One region of the Streptomyces malachitofuscus genome, then DNA from elsewhere that is predicted to be linked to it. Evidence: riboswitches for the same ligand, from Rfam matches in the RefSeq annotation. Region 1 holds a riboswitch; the other holds the start of a gene.

Region 1 (7,027 bases):
TTACCAACTCCTGAACGCCCTTCTCGACGATCCCCGTGCGTTGGCCCACGACCCGGTGACGGTCAACCGCCTGCGCCGCATCCGGGAGCGCCGTCGCACGGAGCGTTGATCGCCCCCGCCGCCCCTTCCCGTCCCGACCCCGGGGGCTGCGCCCCCAGACCCCCTGTCGGCCCTTCGGGCCTCGTCCTCAAGCGCCGGACGGGCTGGTGGGTCAGCCCCTCCGGCGTTTGAGGAGCGGGGTCTGGGGCGGAGCCCCAGGTCGGGACGGGAAGGGGCGGCGGGGGCGAGAACAAATCGTCACGGCATCCGCTCCGCCAGGGACCGCAGCAGGCGTACGACGCCGGCCGGGCCGTCCGTCACCACGTCCGCGCGTTCCCGCAGCTCCGTGACCTCCTCGCTGCCGCTGCAGACCAGCAGCCCGGGCGTCCCCGCCGCGCGGAGCTTGTCGACCGCCGTGTACGCGGCGAGGTCGCCCAGATCGTCCCCGGCGTAGAGCACCGACTCCGCGCCGATCTCCCGCGCGTACTCCATGAGGGCGACACCCTTGTCCATGCCCGGCGGGCGCAGCTCCAGGACCATGCGGCCCGGCTCGACGACGAGGCCGTGCCGGGTGGCGAGGTCGGCCAGCGGCTCGCGCAGGGCCTCGAACGCGGCCTCCGGATCGTCGGCCCTGCGGGTGTGCACGGCCACCGCCCGGCCCTTCTCCTCGATCCAGGTGCCCTGCCACGCGCCGACCCGGTCGAGCAGCCCCGGAAGCTCCGCGCGGGCGGAGGCGACACCGGGATGCGGCGCGGGCGCGGTGACGGTGCCGGTGACGGCGTCCCAGCGCTCGGCGCCGTAGTGGCCGAGCACGACGAGGTGCTCCAGACCGGGAACGCCCGCGAAGCCCCCGTTGCGTACCGCGACCCCCGCCGGCCGGCCCGTGACGACCGCGACCGCGGCCACCTTCGGGGCGAGCGCGGCGAGCGCGGGTACCGCGTCGGGGTGCGCGCGGGCCTGCTCGGGATCGGCCACGATCGGTGCGAGCGTCCCGTCGAAGTCGAGCCCGATCAGTGCTTTCCCGGGGCGGGCGAGAAGCGCCTCCAGTCCCTCCCGGCCGGCCTGCGTGGCGGGCGTGGGCGTGGCATTCGGGTCCGTGGAATCCGTATGGCTGGCCATACGCCCAACCTATCCACGGCCACCGGGTCGCACGCCTGCCCGACCGGCCATCCCGGTCAGCGGGACGGCGTCCCGTCCCGCAGTGCCTCCAACTGGTCCAGGAACCAGCGGGCCGGGGGGAGCGCCGTCGCCGAGGCCGCCAGGCGTTTGGTGCGGTCGGTGCGGTCGGCCGGGCTCATCGTCAGGGCCTCGTGCAGGGCGCGGGAGGTTTCGACGACGTCGTAGGGGTTGACCGTGATCGCGTCCTCGCCCAGCTCCTCGTGGGCGCCCGCCTCCCGTGACAGCACCAGCGCGCAGCCCGCGTCGGAGACGACCGGTACCTCCTTGGCGACCAGGTTCATGCCGTCGCGGATGGGGTTGACCAGGGCCACGTCCGCCAGCCGGTACGCGGCCAGCGAGCGCGCGAAGTCGTCCTTGACGTGGAGGACGACGGGCCGCCAGCCGGGCGTGCCGTAGCGCTCGTTGATGTCCTCGGCGAGCCGCTGCACCTCGGCGGTGTAGTCGCGGTAGACGGCGAGGTCCTGCCGGGAGGGGTAGGCGAAGGCGACGTGCACCACGCGCTCGCGCCACTCGGGGCGGTCGTCCAGGAGCTGCCGGTACGCCAGCAGGCCCCGCACGATGTTCTTCGACAGCTCGGTGCGGTCGACCCGGACGATGGTCCGGCGCCCCTCGCCGATCTCCTCCCGCAGCGCGGCCATCCGCTCGTCGACGTCGGCCTCGTGGGAGCGGGCGCGCAGGAAGTCCGCGTCGGCGCCCAGCCCGTGCACGCCGATCCGGGTGTCGCCGAGCCCGCCCGCGAAGCGCTCGCAGCACGCGGTGAACGCGTCCGCCCAGCGCCGGGTGAGGAAGCCCAGCCGGTCGGCGCCGAGCATCCCGCGCAGCACCTGGCGGGCGATGTCGTCGGGCAGCATCGCGAAGTACTCCGGCGGCGCCCACGGGGTGTGCGAGAAGTGCCCGATGCGCAGGTCCGGGCGGAGTTCCCGGAGCATCCCGGGGACGAGCGTCAGGTGGTAGTCCTGGACCAGCACCGCCGCACCCTGCGCCGCCTCCTCGGCCAGCGCCTCGGCGAACGCGCGGTTGTAGGTCTCGTACGACGCCCACTGGCGGCGGAACTCCGCGTCGAAGACCGGCTCCAGGGGCGTCTGGTAGAGCATGTGGTGCACGAACCACAGCACCGAGTTGGCGATCCCGTTGTACGCGTCCGCGTGCACGTCCGCCGGGATGTCCAGCATCCGTACGCCGTCCTCGCCGGCCCCGCGCCGCACGGCCTCGCGGTCGCCGTCGGACAGCGCCGAGCACACCCACAGCGCACCCGCCTCCGGCCCGATCGCCGACAGCCCGGACACCAGTCCGCCGCCGCCCCGCCTGGCCCGCAGCGAGCCGTCCTCTCCCACCTCGTACGACACCGGTCCCCGGTTGGAGGCGACCAGCACGCGAGCAGCACCGAAGCTTGCAGCCATACGCCTCAACCTAGCCCGGCCCCCGGAACCTCAAACGTGCCCGCGCGTCACCTCGGTGGCGATTTGGTCACGTGGGTTGTGTGGGGGATGTGAACGAGCGGAGGATGCGTGGTGCACGTTTCAACATCTGGGGGGTGGGCGCCATGCCCATACGCATACGCATGCGCGGATTCGCCGGGACGACGGCGCTGATCGCGGCCTCCGCGCTGGCCCTGGCCGGCTGCGGCGGCGCAGACGCCGGCACACAGGGCGCGGACGACCGGCCCGCGGCGGTCACCGCCACGCCGAGCAGCGGCAGCCCCACGCCCGAGGCGTCCCCCACCACCGAGACGCCCACCCCTACGCCCACCCCGACCCCCGTCACGTTGTCGGACCACACCGGCGACCGCGTCGGGACGGCCATCCGCGCGGCCGAGAAGGCCGGCCTCGACCACACCGTCCGCCTGGAGGGCACCGGCAAGCGGGCCTCCTCCTGGGGCAGCGGCGAGAAGGTCTGCGAGCAGACCGACGGGTCCGACGGCGTGACGTTCACCGTCCCGCGCGACGGCCGCGACTGCGACGGCCGCCTGCTGCACACCCCGAAGCCCACCCCGACCCCCGAACCGGCGCCGACGCAGGAGGCGGGCGGAAGCGGGGGCACCGGGGGCGGCGGTACGGGCACCTGCGAGCTCACCAGCCCGGCCGGCAACTGCTACGCCGACGGCCAGTTCTGCGCCAAGAAGCACCGGGGACTGAGCACGCACGGCCGGGGCGGCGAGTACCTGACCTGCGCGCTGGACTCCGGCGGCATCTGGCGCTGGTCGGACGGCGTGGCCGGCTGATCCCGGGGCAGGGGCGGCCGGAGGGTCAGGCCACCCTGCGGGCCTGGTACTCCGCGATCTCGGCCATCGGCGGCCGCTCCTCCGTGTCGACGGAGTACGTCCGGGCTTCGAAGGTGGCGCCCGTGCGCTCGAACTGGGTCAGGGACGGCCGGATCATGTGACCGCGGGCCAGGCGCAGCTGCGCGGTGCGGTAGATCGCGGCGGCCATGCGGCCGAGGGCCTGGCCGTCCTGGTGCCGGTGCTTGCGCACCCCGACGTCGACCTGGGCCAGCGCGTCCAGGCCCACCAGGTGCAGGGCGTCGACCAGCATGCCGAGCTCGACGCCGTAGCCGACCGGGAACGGGAGCTGTTCGAGCAGGGTGCGGCGGGCCGCGTACTCGCCGCCCAGCGGCTGGACGAAGCCGGCCAGCCGGGGCCAGTGCATGTTCAGCAGCGGGCGGGCCACCAGCTCGGTGACCCGGCCGCCCTGACCGGCCGCGACCGTGCCGGAGGCGGGCCCGCCGGACACCGTGAGCGGACGGTCGTACATGGCCTTGACCAGCTGCACGCCGGGTTCGGTGAGGAGCGGGCCGACGATGCCGGAGACGAAGTCGGAGGAGAACTCCCTGAGGTCCGCGTCGACGAAGCACACGATGTCGCCCCGGGTGACCAGCAGCGACCGCCACAGCACCTCGCCCTTGCCGGGGACCGCCGGCACCCGGGGCAGGATCGCGTCCCGGTGCACCACCGTCGCGCCCGCGGCCGCCGCCTCCTCGGCCGTGCGGTCGGTCGAGCCCGAGTCGACCACCACGACCTCGTCGACCAGCGGGGCCCGGAGCACCAGGTCGCGCCGGATCCGCGAGACGATCTCGCCGACCGTCGCCTCCTCGTTCAGCGCGGGCAGCACCACGCTCACCGTCTGCCCCGTCGCGCGTTTCGCCGCCAGGAGCCGGTGGAGCGGTCGGTCGGCCACGGACCAGGAACGCTCGGTCAGCCAGCGCTCGACTTCTTCCAGCACGGTCCCCGGCTCCTCACTGGCCTGTGATCCATCTCGCGGTTCGGACGGACTGTCTCCACCATCCAGGCCTTCGGTTACAGTCTTGAACAACGCCGATGACCATCGCATGCCGGGGTCGTCGCGCGGACAACTGAACACCGCTCATCCAGAGGGGCAGAGGGAAACGGCCCGATGAAGCCCCGGCAACCCTCCAGTCGGTTCTTGTCACAGGGACGTGGCGAGGCTCCCGGCTAGGGAAGGTGCCAAATCCGTCTCACGGCGAGATGCGTCGTGAGGAAGATGAGGAGAAAGGGCCTCGCCTCACATGGCTGTGCAGACTGTTGCAAGCTCCACCGACTCCGCCGCCGCGAACTCCGTCGACCTGGGCTCCGCCGCCGCGCTGTCCTGCCGCGAATGCGGTCACCGCGTGCCCCTCGGCCCGGTCTTCGCCTGCGAGGAGTGTTTCGGCCCGCTGGAGATCGCCTACGACTTCTCGGCCCACGACACCGAGGAGCTCCGCAAGCGGATCGAAGCGGGACCCGCGAACATCTGGCGTTACGCGCCCCTGCTGCCCGTCCCGGCGGACGTCGCGACCAAGCCGAACCTGAACCCCGGCTGGACCAAGCTCGTCCAGGCCGGCAACCTCGCCCGCGAGCTGGGCGTCACCGGCGGCCTGTACATCAAGGACGACTCCGGCAACCCGACGCACTCCTTCAAGGACCGCGTCGTGGCCCAGGCCATCGAGGCCGCCCGCGCCTTCGGTTTCACCACGCTGTCCTGCTCCTCGACCGGCAACCTCGCCGGCGCGGTCGGTGCCGCCGCCGCCCGCGCGGGCTTCCGCTCCTGCGTGTTCATCCCGCACGACCTGGAGCAGGGCAAGGTCGTCATGGCCGCCGTCTACGGCGGGGAGCTCGTCGGCATCGAGGGCAACTACGACGACGTGAACCGCTTCTGCTCCGAGCTGATCGGCGACCCGGCCGGCGAGGGCTGGGGCTTCGTCAACGTCAACCTGCGGCCGTACTACGCGGAGGGCTCCAAGACCCTCGCCTACGAGATCTGCGAGCAGCTGGGATGGCGGCTGCCCGACCAGATCGTGGTCCCGATCGCCTCCGGCTCGCAGCTCACGAAGATCGACAAGGGGCTGCAGGAGCTGATCAAGCTCGGGCTCGTCGAGGACAAGCCGTACAAGATCTTCGGTGCGCAGGCGGAGGGGTGCTCGCCGGTCTCCACGGCGTACAAGGCCGGGCACGACGTCGTCCGTCCGCAGAAGCCGGACACGATCGCCAAGTCGCTGGCGATCGGGAACCCGGCGGACGGTCCGTACGTCCTGGACATCGCCCGTCGCACGGGCGGTGCGGTGGAGGACGTCACGGACGAGCAGATCGTCGAGGCGATCACGTTGCTCGCGCGGACGGAGGGGATCTTCGCGGAGACCGCGGGGGGTGTCACGGTCGGCGTGACGAAGAAGCTTCTCGAGAGCGGTGTGCTCGACCCGTCCCTGACCACGGTCGTGCTCAACACGGGTGATGGTCTGAAGACGCTGGACGCGGTGGCCGGCACAGGGCTGACGGCGACGATCCGTCCGAGCCTGGAGTCGTTCCGTGAAGCCGGTCTTGTCTGAGTTGTTCTTCCGCGGGGCTGTCGTGACGGATCGCGCAGTTCCCCGCGCCCCTGGGTACGTCACCTGACCGGAGGTTTCACAGTGAGCGTTACTGTTCGCATCCCTACCATCCTGCGCACCTACACCGGCGGCAAGGCCGAGGTGAACGCCGAGGGGACCACCCTCGCCGAGGTCATCTCGGACCTGGAGAAGAACCACACGGGCATCGCCGCCCGGGTCCTGGACGATCAGGGCAAGCTGCGTCGGTTCGTCAACGTGTACGTCAACGACGACGACGTGCGGTTCGAGCAGGGGCTCGACACGGCCACCCCGGACGGGGCCGGTGTGTCGATCATTCCGGCGGTGGCCGGCGGCTGATCATTACCTTCGGTAATGGCGGTGACCGAGCGTAGAGGACTTTGCCCCCTCCGTGAGAGATGCGGAGGGGGCAATTCCATGGGATTGAGCGCGGTAGGGTTGGGGAACGCGCTCCTGATCCACTGATCGAGCACCGTGAATTTCTGCCGCCCGCCCGACTGGATGTAGCCAAAGTGTGGGCCCTTCTCGCGGCATTTGTGACGTTTGCCCGGCCCGACTTGACCTGAATTCAGGCGAATTCTCGCCACATTCCGGACCGGTGTCGTCCAGATTTCTCGTCCGATTGACCTGTTGCAGACGGCAGTTGGACAGATACATTCAGCCGCGGTCGACGCGTTCCGGCGCACGCCCCCAACCGTTGGGGGGTGAGGTCTGACCCGGATCCGCGAAGTGTGGATCTGTGCAAGGGCCAGTAATAGGGGAGTTAGGCATGGCTCAGGGCACCGTCAAGTGGTTCAACGCGGAGAAGGGGTACGGCTTCATCGCGGTCGACGGTGGTGCGGATGTTTTCGTCCACTACAGCGCGATCCAGATGGACGGCTACCGCACCCTCGAAGAAGGCCAGCGGGTCGAGTTCGAGATCTCGCAGGGTCAGAAGGGCCCGCAGGCCGACATGGTTCGTCTCAGCGCCTGA
Region 2 (7,027 bases), on a different contig from region 1:
CCGCGGTCACCCGGACCGGGCTCGCGGGCCGGGCGGCGGCCTTTCTGGTCGGCGGGGCGCGTACGGTGCGGCAGTTGACGCACCTGACGACGGCCGCGCTCGTCGTCACGGCCTTCGCGGTGCCCGCCACCTCGGGCCGGGCCGCGCTGGCCCTGCCGGTGTTCCTGGCCCTCGCCAAGGCGCTCGCCGACCGGAAACGACTGGTCGTGATGCTGGCGCTGCTGTTCCCGACCGTGATCCTGCTGTCCGCGGTGGCGACACTGATCGGTGCGGGTGCGCATCTGATCACCGTGTCCGTGCTGTGGGAGGCCACCGGAGACCGGGTCGGCTTCACGGAGTGGCTGTTGCTGGGGTTGCCACTGGCCGTGGCCTCCTCCCATCTCGCCGCGGAGGCCGTGCTGGCGACCACCACCCGGCGCGTCGACCGCACGGCACCCGTGCACATCAGCGCCGAGGAGATCCAGCGGCACAGCGACCGTCCGGTCACCGGTCCCTGGACCCAGGCCGAGAAGCGCTGCGCCCTGCTGCTGGCCACGGTCGTCGCCCTGTGGTGCAGCGAGCCGCTGCACCGGGTGTCGCCGGCCGTGGTCGCACTGATAGGCGCGGTGGTGGCCGCCTCGCCGGCGCTGGGCACCGTACGGCTGAAGGACGCGCTGAAGACGGTGCCCTGGTCGCTGCTGCTGTTCATGGCGGCGACGATGGCGATGGGTGTCGCGCTCGCCGAGTCGGGGGCGGCGGCATGGCTGGTCGGCGGATTGCCGGCGGGGATCGGCCCGGTGACGTTCCTGGCGGTCGTCGTCGCGGTCAGCACGGCGGCCCATCTGCTGCTCCAGTCCCGCTCCGCCCGTTCCTCCGTGCTGGTCCCGCTGGTGGTCGCGGCCGCCGTGGGCGCCGGGGTGAACCCGGTCGCGGCGGCGCTCGCCTCCACCGCCGCCGCGGGCTTCTGCCACACGCTCCCGGCCTCCGCGAAGCCGGTCACGCTCTTCGCGGAGATCCCCGGCACCCCCACCTACACGCCGCGCGACCTGCTGCGGCTGTCCGCCGTGCTGGCACCGCTCACCGCCGCCCTGGTCCTGCTGTTCGCCGTCGCGGTGTGGCCGCTGCTCGGCGTCCCCGTGACTCGATAAGGAGTTCCCCTCATGCTGAACCGTGTCGTGGTCGCCCCCAGCGGCTTCAAGGAGTCACTGTCCGCCCGGGCCGCCGCCGACGCCATCGCGGCGGGCGTGCGCCGGGTGCTTCCGGACGCCGAGATCGACCGGATCCCCCTGGTGGACGGCGGTGAGGGCACGGCCTCCGCGCTGGCCTCGGCGACCGGCGGGCGGCTGGTCGCGCTGGCCGCCACCGGCCCGGTCGGCGAACCGGTCGGCACCCACTTCGCGCTGCTCGGCTCCCGGGACACGGCGGTCGTGGAGATGGCGGCGGTCGCCGGCCTCTCCCTCGTCCCCCGCACCCGGCGCGACCCGGGCGCCACCACCACGTACGGCGTCGGGGAACTGATCCGCGCCGCGCTCGACCAGGGCGTGCGGCGGATCCTGGTCGGCTGCGGTGACTCGGGCACCTCCGACGGGGGTGCGGGGGCGCTCCAGGCGCTCGGCGCCAGGCTGGTGGACGCGGACGGCTTCGAACTGGGCCCGGGAGGCGGTGAGTTGACCCGGTTGGCGCGGATCGATCCCACCGGTCTCGATCCCCGCATCGCGGACGTGGAGTTCCTGGTCGCCTGCAACCCCTACAACGTGCTGTGCGGGGAGCGGGGCGTGGCCCGGGTGTTCGGTCCGCAGAAGGGGGCGACGCCGGCACAGGTCGAGGAGCTGTCGGCGGGGCTGGAGAACTGGGCGCGGGTCCTCACCCGCGATCTCGCCGTCACCGGCGTCGATCTGCGGCTCGGGCGGGGCACGGGCGCCTCGGGCGGGCTGGGTGCCGGACTCGCCGCCCTGGGTGCGTCGCTCCTGCCGCGCTTCCACGTCCTGCTGGACCATCTCGACCTGGACGCCCGGCTGGCGCGTGCCGATCTGGTCGTCACCGCGGAGGGTGCGCTGGACCACCAGACGCCGCGCGGCAAGGTCCCGGCGGAGGTGGCGCGGCGCGCCAAACTGTCGGGGCGGCCGGTGCTGGCGTTGGCGGGGACGTTGGGTGAGGGGGCGGGGGAGGTGCCGGGGGTGGATGCCTGTCATGGCATTCTGCCCGCGCCGATGGCGCTGGGGGAGGCGTTGGTCCGCGGCGCGGAGCTGCTCACCGACGCGACGGAGCGCGCCCTGCGCATGATCGTCCTGGGCGCCCGTCTGCCCGTGCCGGCCCGCGGCTGATTCTTCCGCCCCCGCCGCCCCTTCCCGTCCCGACCCTGGGGGCTGCGCCCCCAGACCCCCCTTTCGGCCCTTCGGGCCTCGTCCTCAAACGCCGGACGGGCTGAAGTATTCAGCCCGTCCGGCACAATCCAGCCCCTCCGGCGTTTGAGGAGCGGGGTCTGGGGCGGAGCCCCAGGTCGGGACGGGAAGGGGCGGCGGGGGCGAGGAAACTCTCAGGCAGAGGGGTCGGGGACGCAGCGGCCGTCGACCGTGTGGTAGGTCCAGCGCGCCCCGTCCCGGACCAGTTCCCGTACCGCCCGCACGAAACGCTCCACGTGCTCGTCCGGCGTACCCGCACCGAAGCTGACCCGGATCGCGTTGAGCGACTTCTCCCCCGGCGCCGCCGCCTCGGGCGCCCCGCACTCGCCCTGCGCCCCCGGATCGCTGCCGAGCAGCCGCCGCACCAGCGGGTGCGCGCAGAAGAGCCCGTCCCGTACGCCGATGCCGTACTCGGCGGACAGCGCGGCGGCGAAGTGCGAGCTGTTCCAGCCCTCGACGACGAAGGACAGCACGCCGACGCGCGGGGCGTCGTCCCCGAACAGCGACAGGAACCGCACCTCGGGAACGTCCGCGAGCCCTTCGCGCACCGTGCGGATCAGCCGCTCCTCGCGCACGGCCAGCGCCTCGAAGCCGGCCTCGGTGAGCGCCCGGCACGCGGAGGCGAGGGCGTAGGCGCCGATGACGTTGGGCGAGCCGGCCTCGTGGCGGGCGGCGCTGTCGTGCCACACCACGTCCACTCCCCCGTCCGCGCGCCGGGTGACCGTGCGGCTGGCGCCGCCGCCCGCGAGGTAGGGCTCGGCCGCCCGCAGCCAGTCGGCACGTCCGGCCAGCACACCCGAGCCGAAGGGCGCGTACAGCTTGTGCCCGGAGAAGGCGACCCAGTCGACGTCGAGGCCGCTCACGCTCACCGGGTGGTGCGGGGCGAGCTGGGCGGCGTCCAGCACGATGCGCGCGCCGTGCGCGTGGGCGGCGGCGGCCAGTTCCCGTACCGGCCACAGCTCACCGGTGACGTTGGAGGCGCCGGTGACACAGACCAGGGCCGGGCCGTGCGGGTCCCGGCCGGCGAGGGCGCGCTCGAGGGTCTCCACGGCCCGGCGCGGGCCGTCCGGGGCGTCGAGGTAGGTGACGCGGGCGTCGCGCCAGGGCAGCAGGGAGGCGTGGTGCTCGGTCTCGAAGACGAAGACCTCGCAGCCGTCGGGGAGCGCCGAGGCGAGCAGGTTCAGGGAGTCGGTGGTGGACCGGGTGAAGACCACCTGGTCCCCGGTACGGCAGTCGAGGAACTCGGCGACGGTCCTGCGGGCGTTCTCGAACAGGTCGGTGGAGAGCTGGGAGAGGTAGCCGGCGCCCCGGTGGACGCTGCCGTAGTACGGCGCGTAGGCGGCCACGTCGTCCCACACGCGCTGGAGGGCGGGCGCGCTGGCGGCGTAGTCGAGGGCGGCGTAGGTGACTTCGCCGCCGGTGACGAGGGGGACGGTGACGTCCCGGCCCAGGACGGGCAGCGGGGCACGGACGGTCGGGTCGGCGGCGACGGTGGAGACGGACATGGCGGAACTCCCGTGGGGCAGGCGGAATCCTCGCGCGAGCGGGCGTCGCTCCAGCGCGCAGGAGAAGAGGGAAAGAGGGTGTGCGGAGGCGGGGCTCGGCAGCCCTAACGCATTCGCTTGCTCACGGAAGGCTCCTCGACGACCAGGACCCCTGGTGTTTCGAGGGGTCCGCGCTTGCCGTGGGCCTTGCTGCTCACGGCCTGGTCCTCACCCGGGGCACCCCGCCACGGACGGAGGGTTGCCGGACAGCCGGCCGGGGCCTGATGGCTGTCGCTCATGACCTGGTCAGGAAAATACGTGAGGTGATCGATGTCCCGCAACCCGTGTCCGGATCGCGGGACATCACACCGTGGGGGCGGCTCACGCGTTGCTGACGGCCACCCAGCGCTCCAAGACCCGCTTGGCGGCCCCCGAGTCGATCGCCTCGGCCGCCTTCGCCATCCCGGCACGGAGCTGTTCGGTCAGGGTGCCCGGGCCCGGCTCCAGGGCGACCAGCGCCGCCGCCGAGTTCAGCAGCACCGCGTCCCGCACCGGGCCCTGTTCGCCGTCCAGCAGGCGGCGGGCGACCTCCGCGTTGTAGGAGGCGTCGGCGCCGCGCAGGGCCTCGACGGGCACGAGGTCGATCCCGACGTCGCGCGGGTCGAAGGTCTCCTCGGCGACCTTGCCGTCGCGGACCACCCACACCTTGGAGGTGGCGGTGGTGGTCAGCTCGTCCAGGCCGTCGTCGCCGCGGAACACCAGCGAGGAGTGTCCGCGTCCGGCGAAGACTCCCGCCATGATGGGCGCCATCCGGGGGTCGGCGACCCCGACCGCCTGGGCCTTGACCTTCGCCGGATTGGCCAGCGGGCCGAGGAAGTTGAACACCGTGCGGATGCCCAGCTGACCGCGGGCGGCGGCGACGTGGCGCAGCGCCGGGTGGAACTTCACGGCGAAGCAGAAGGTGATCCCGGCCTCCTCGGCGACCTCGGCGACCCGTCGCGGGGTCAGTTCGAGGTTGACGCCGAGCTTCTCCAGGACGTCGGAGGCGCCGGAGGCCGAGGACGCGGCCCGGTTGCCGTGCTTGACGACCTTGGCGCCGGTGCCGGCCACCACGATCGACGACATCGTGGAGATGTTGACCGTCTTGGCGCCGTCGCCGCCGGTGCCGACGATGTCGACCGTCGCGCCCGGCACCTCGATCACATTGGCGTGGTCGTACAGCGCCCGTACACAGCCGGTGATCTCCTCGACCGTCTCGCCCTTGGCCCGCAGGGAGACCGCGAAGCCGGCGATCTGCGCGTCGGTCGCCTCGCCGCGCATGATCAGGTCCATCGCCCAGGCGGTGTCGTCGGCGGACAGGTCCCGGCCGTCCAGCAGTCCGTTCAGCAGGGCGGGCCAGGAGCGGCCCGCCGCGGTGTCGCCTCCAGCGGGGGTCACAGCGCTCATGGCCGCTCCTGATGGTCGTGGATGTGGGTCCTGGGGACCGGAGGGGTCCCGGGCTCCACCCTATCCAGCTCCGGGGACGGCGAAGGGCCCCCGTCCGCAGAACGGACGGGGGCCCTTCGCCGTCGTGTGGCGACTGAGGTGAGGCGCTGAAGGCGATCAGTGGTGGCCGTGGCCGCTCGTGATCTCCTTGTACTCCTCGACGGTCGGCTTCGGGATCTGCGACTCCTCGCCGTAGTACCCCTTGCTGAGCTTGGCGCGCAGCTTCTCGGTCATCTTCACCTTGCGCCGGACGCCGTTCTCGTCGACCTCCGGGCCGAGCTCGAGCGGCTTGTACTGCTCGTGCGCGGTGAGGGTGTGCAGCTGCTCCTGGCTGAGCGGCTCGTGCACCTCGATGAACTCGCCGTGCGGCAGGCGCTTGATGATGCCCGACTCGCGGCCGTGCAGCACCTTGTCCTTGTCCCGGCGCTGGAGGCCGAGGCAGATCCGCTTGGTGACGATGAACGCCAGGACCGGAGCAACGAAGAACGCGACCCGCACGAACCAGGTGATGGCGTTGATCGACAGGTGGAAGTGGGTGGCCCAGATGTCGTTGCCACCACCGACGAGGAGCACGAAGTACAGCGTGATCCAGGCGACGCCGAAGGCGGTGCGCGTCGGGGCGTTGCGCGGGCGGTCCAGGATATGGTGCTCGCGCTTGTCACCGGTGATCCAGGACTCGATGAACGGGTACACGGCGATGGCGACCAGGACCAGCGGGAAGATCAGCAGCGGGATGAACACACCCAGGACGAGCGTGTGACCCCAGAAGTTGATCTCCCAGCCCGGCATGACACGGATCAGGCCCTCGGAGAAGCCCATGTACCAGTCCGGCTGGGCGCCCGTGGACACCATGTCGGGCCGGTAGGGGCCGATGGACCAGATCGGGTTGATCGTGGCGATCGCCGAGACGGCCGCGAGCACACCGAAGACCAGGAAGAAGAAGCCTCCGGCCTTGGCCATGTACACCGGGAGCAGCGGCATGCCGACGACGTTCTTGTTCGTCTTGCCGGGGCCCGCGAACTGCGTGTGCTTGTGGTAGAAGACCAGGATCAGGTGCGCCACCACGAGGCCGAGCATGATGCCCGGCAGCAGCAGGACGTGGATCGAGAAGAACCTGGCCACGAAGTCGTCGCCGGGGAACTCGCCGCCGAAGAGGAAGAACGAGATGTACGTGCCGACGATCGGCACGGACAGGATCGCGCCCTCCATGAAGCGGATACCGGTGCCGGAGAGCAGGTCGTCCGGGAGCGAGTAGCCGGTGAAGCCGGTGAACATGCCCAGGACGAACAGCAGGAAGCCGAACAGCCAGTTGATCTCACGCGGCTTGCGGAACGCGCCGGTGAAGAACACACGCATCATGTGCACGAACATGCCGGCCAGGAAGACCAGCGCGGCCCAGTGGTGGATCTGCCGGATCAGCAGACCGCCACGGACGTCGAAGCTGATGTCCAGCGTCGACTTGTAGGCCTCACTCATCAGCTGGCCCTGCAGCGGCACGTAGCTGCCGTGGTACTCCACCTCGTTCATCGACGGGTGGAAGAACAGCGTCAGGTACACACCCGTGAGGATGATGATGAGGAAGCTGTAGAGGCAGACCTCACCCAGCATGAACGACCAGTGGTCGGGGAAGATCTTGCGCATGTTGGCCTTGGCCAGGGAGTAGATCCCCAGTCGGCC

The links. A riboswitch is a leader RNA that binds a small molecule or an ion and turns the genes downstream of it on or off. The one in region 1 is predicted to bind S-adenosylmethionine.
Region 2: another riboswitch for S-adenosylmethionine. It lies ahead of ACZ44S_RS27255 (aminotransferase class V-fold PLP-dependent enzyme); the one in region 1 lies ahead of thrC (threonine synthase).

Annotation. Positions count from the first base shown of each region.
Region 1 is NZ_JBVIGA010000005.1:250,328-257,354, reverse strand. Features, by position in the region: gene ACZ44S_RS09560 (DUF3263 domain-containing protein) at 1-109, shown strand, start outside; gene otsB (trehalose-phosphatase) at 298-1,158, opposite strand; gene ACZ44S_RS09550 (alpha,alpha-trehalose-phosphate synthase (UDP-forming)) at 1,215-2,618, opposite strand; gene ACZ44S_RS09545 (hypothetical protein) at 2,762-3,439, shown strand; gene ACZ44S_RS09540 (glucosyl-3-phosphoglycerate synthase) at 3,465-4,436, opposite strand; SAM riboswitch class I at 4,575-4,722, shown strand; gene thrC (threonine synthase) at 4,741-6,036, shown strand; gene ACZ44S_RS09530 (MoaD/ThiS family protein) at 6,118-6,393, shown strand; gene ACZ44S_RS09525 (cold-shock protein) at 6,824-7,027, shown strand.
Region 2 is NZ_JBVIGA010000020.1:154,887-161,913, forward strand. Features, by position in the region: gene ACZ44S_RS27245 (SLC13 family permease) at 1-1,127, shown strand, start outside; gene ACZ44S_RS27250 (glycerate kinase) at 1,140-2,303, shown strand; gene ACZ44S_RS27255 (aminotransferase class V-fold PLP-dependent enzyme) at 2,516-3,886, opposite strand; SAM riboswitch class IV at 4,052-4,168, opposite strand; gene trpD (anthranilate phosphoribosyltransferase) at 4,247-5,311, opposite strand; gene qcrB (cytochrome bc1 complex cytochrome b subunit) at 5,468-7,027, opposite strand, start outside.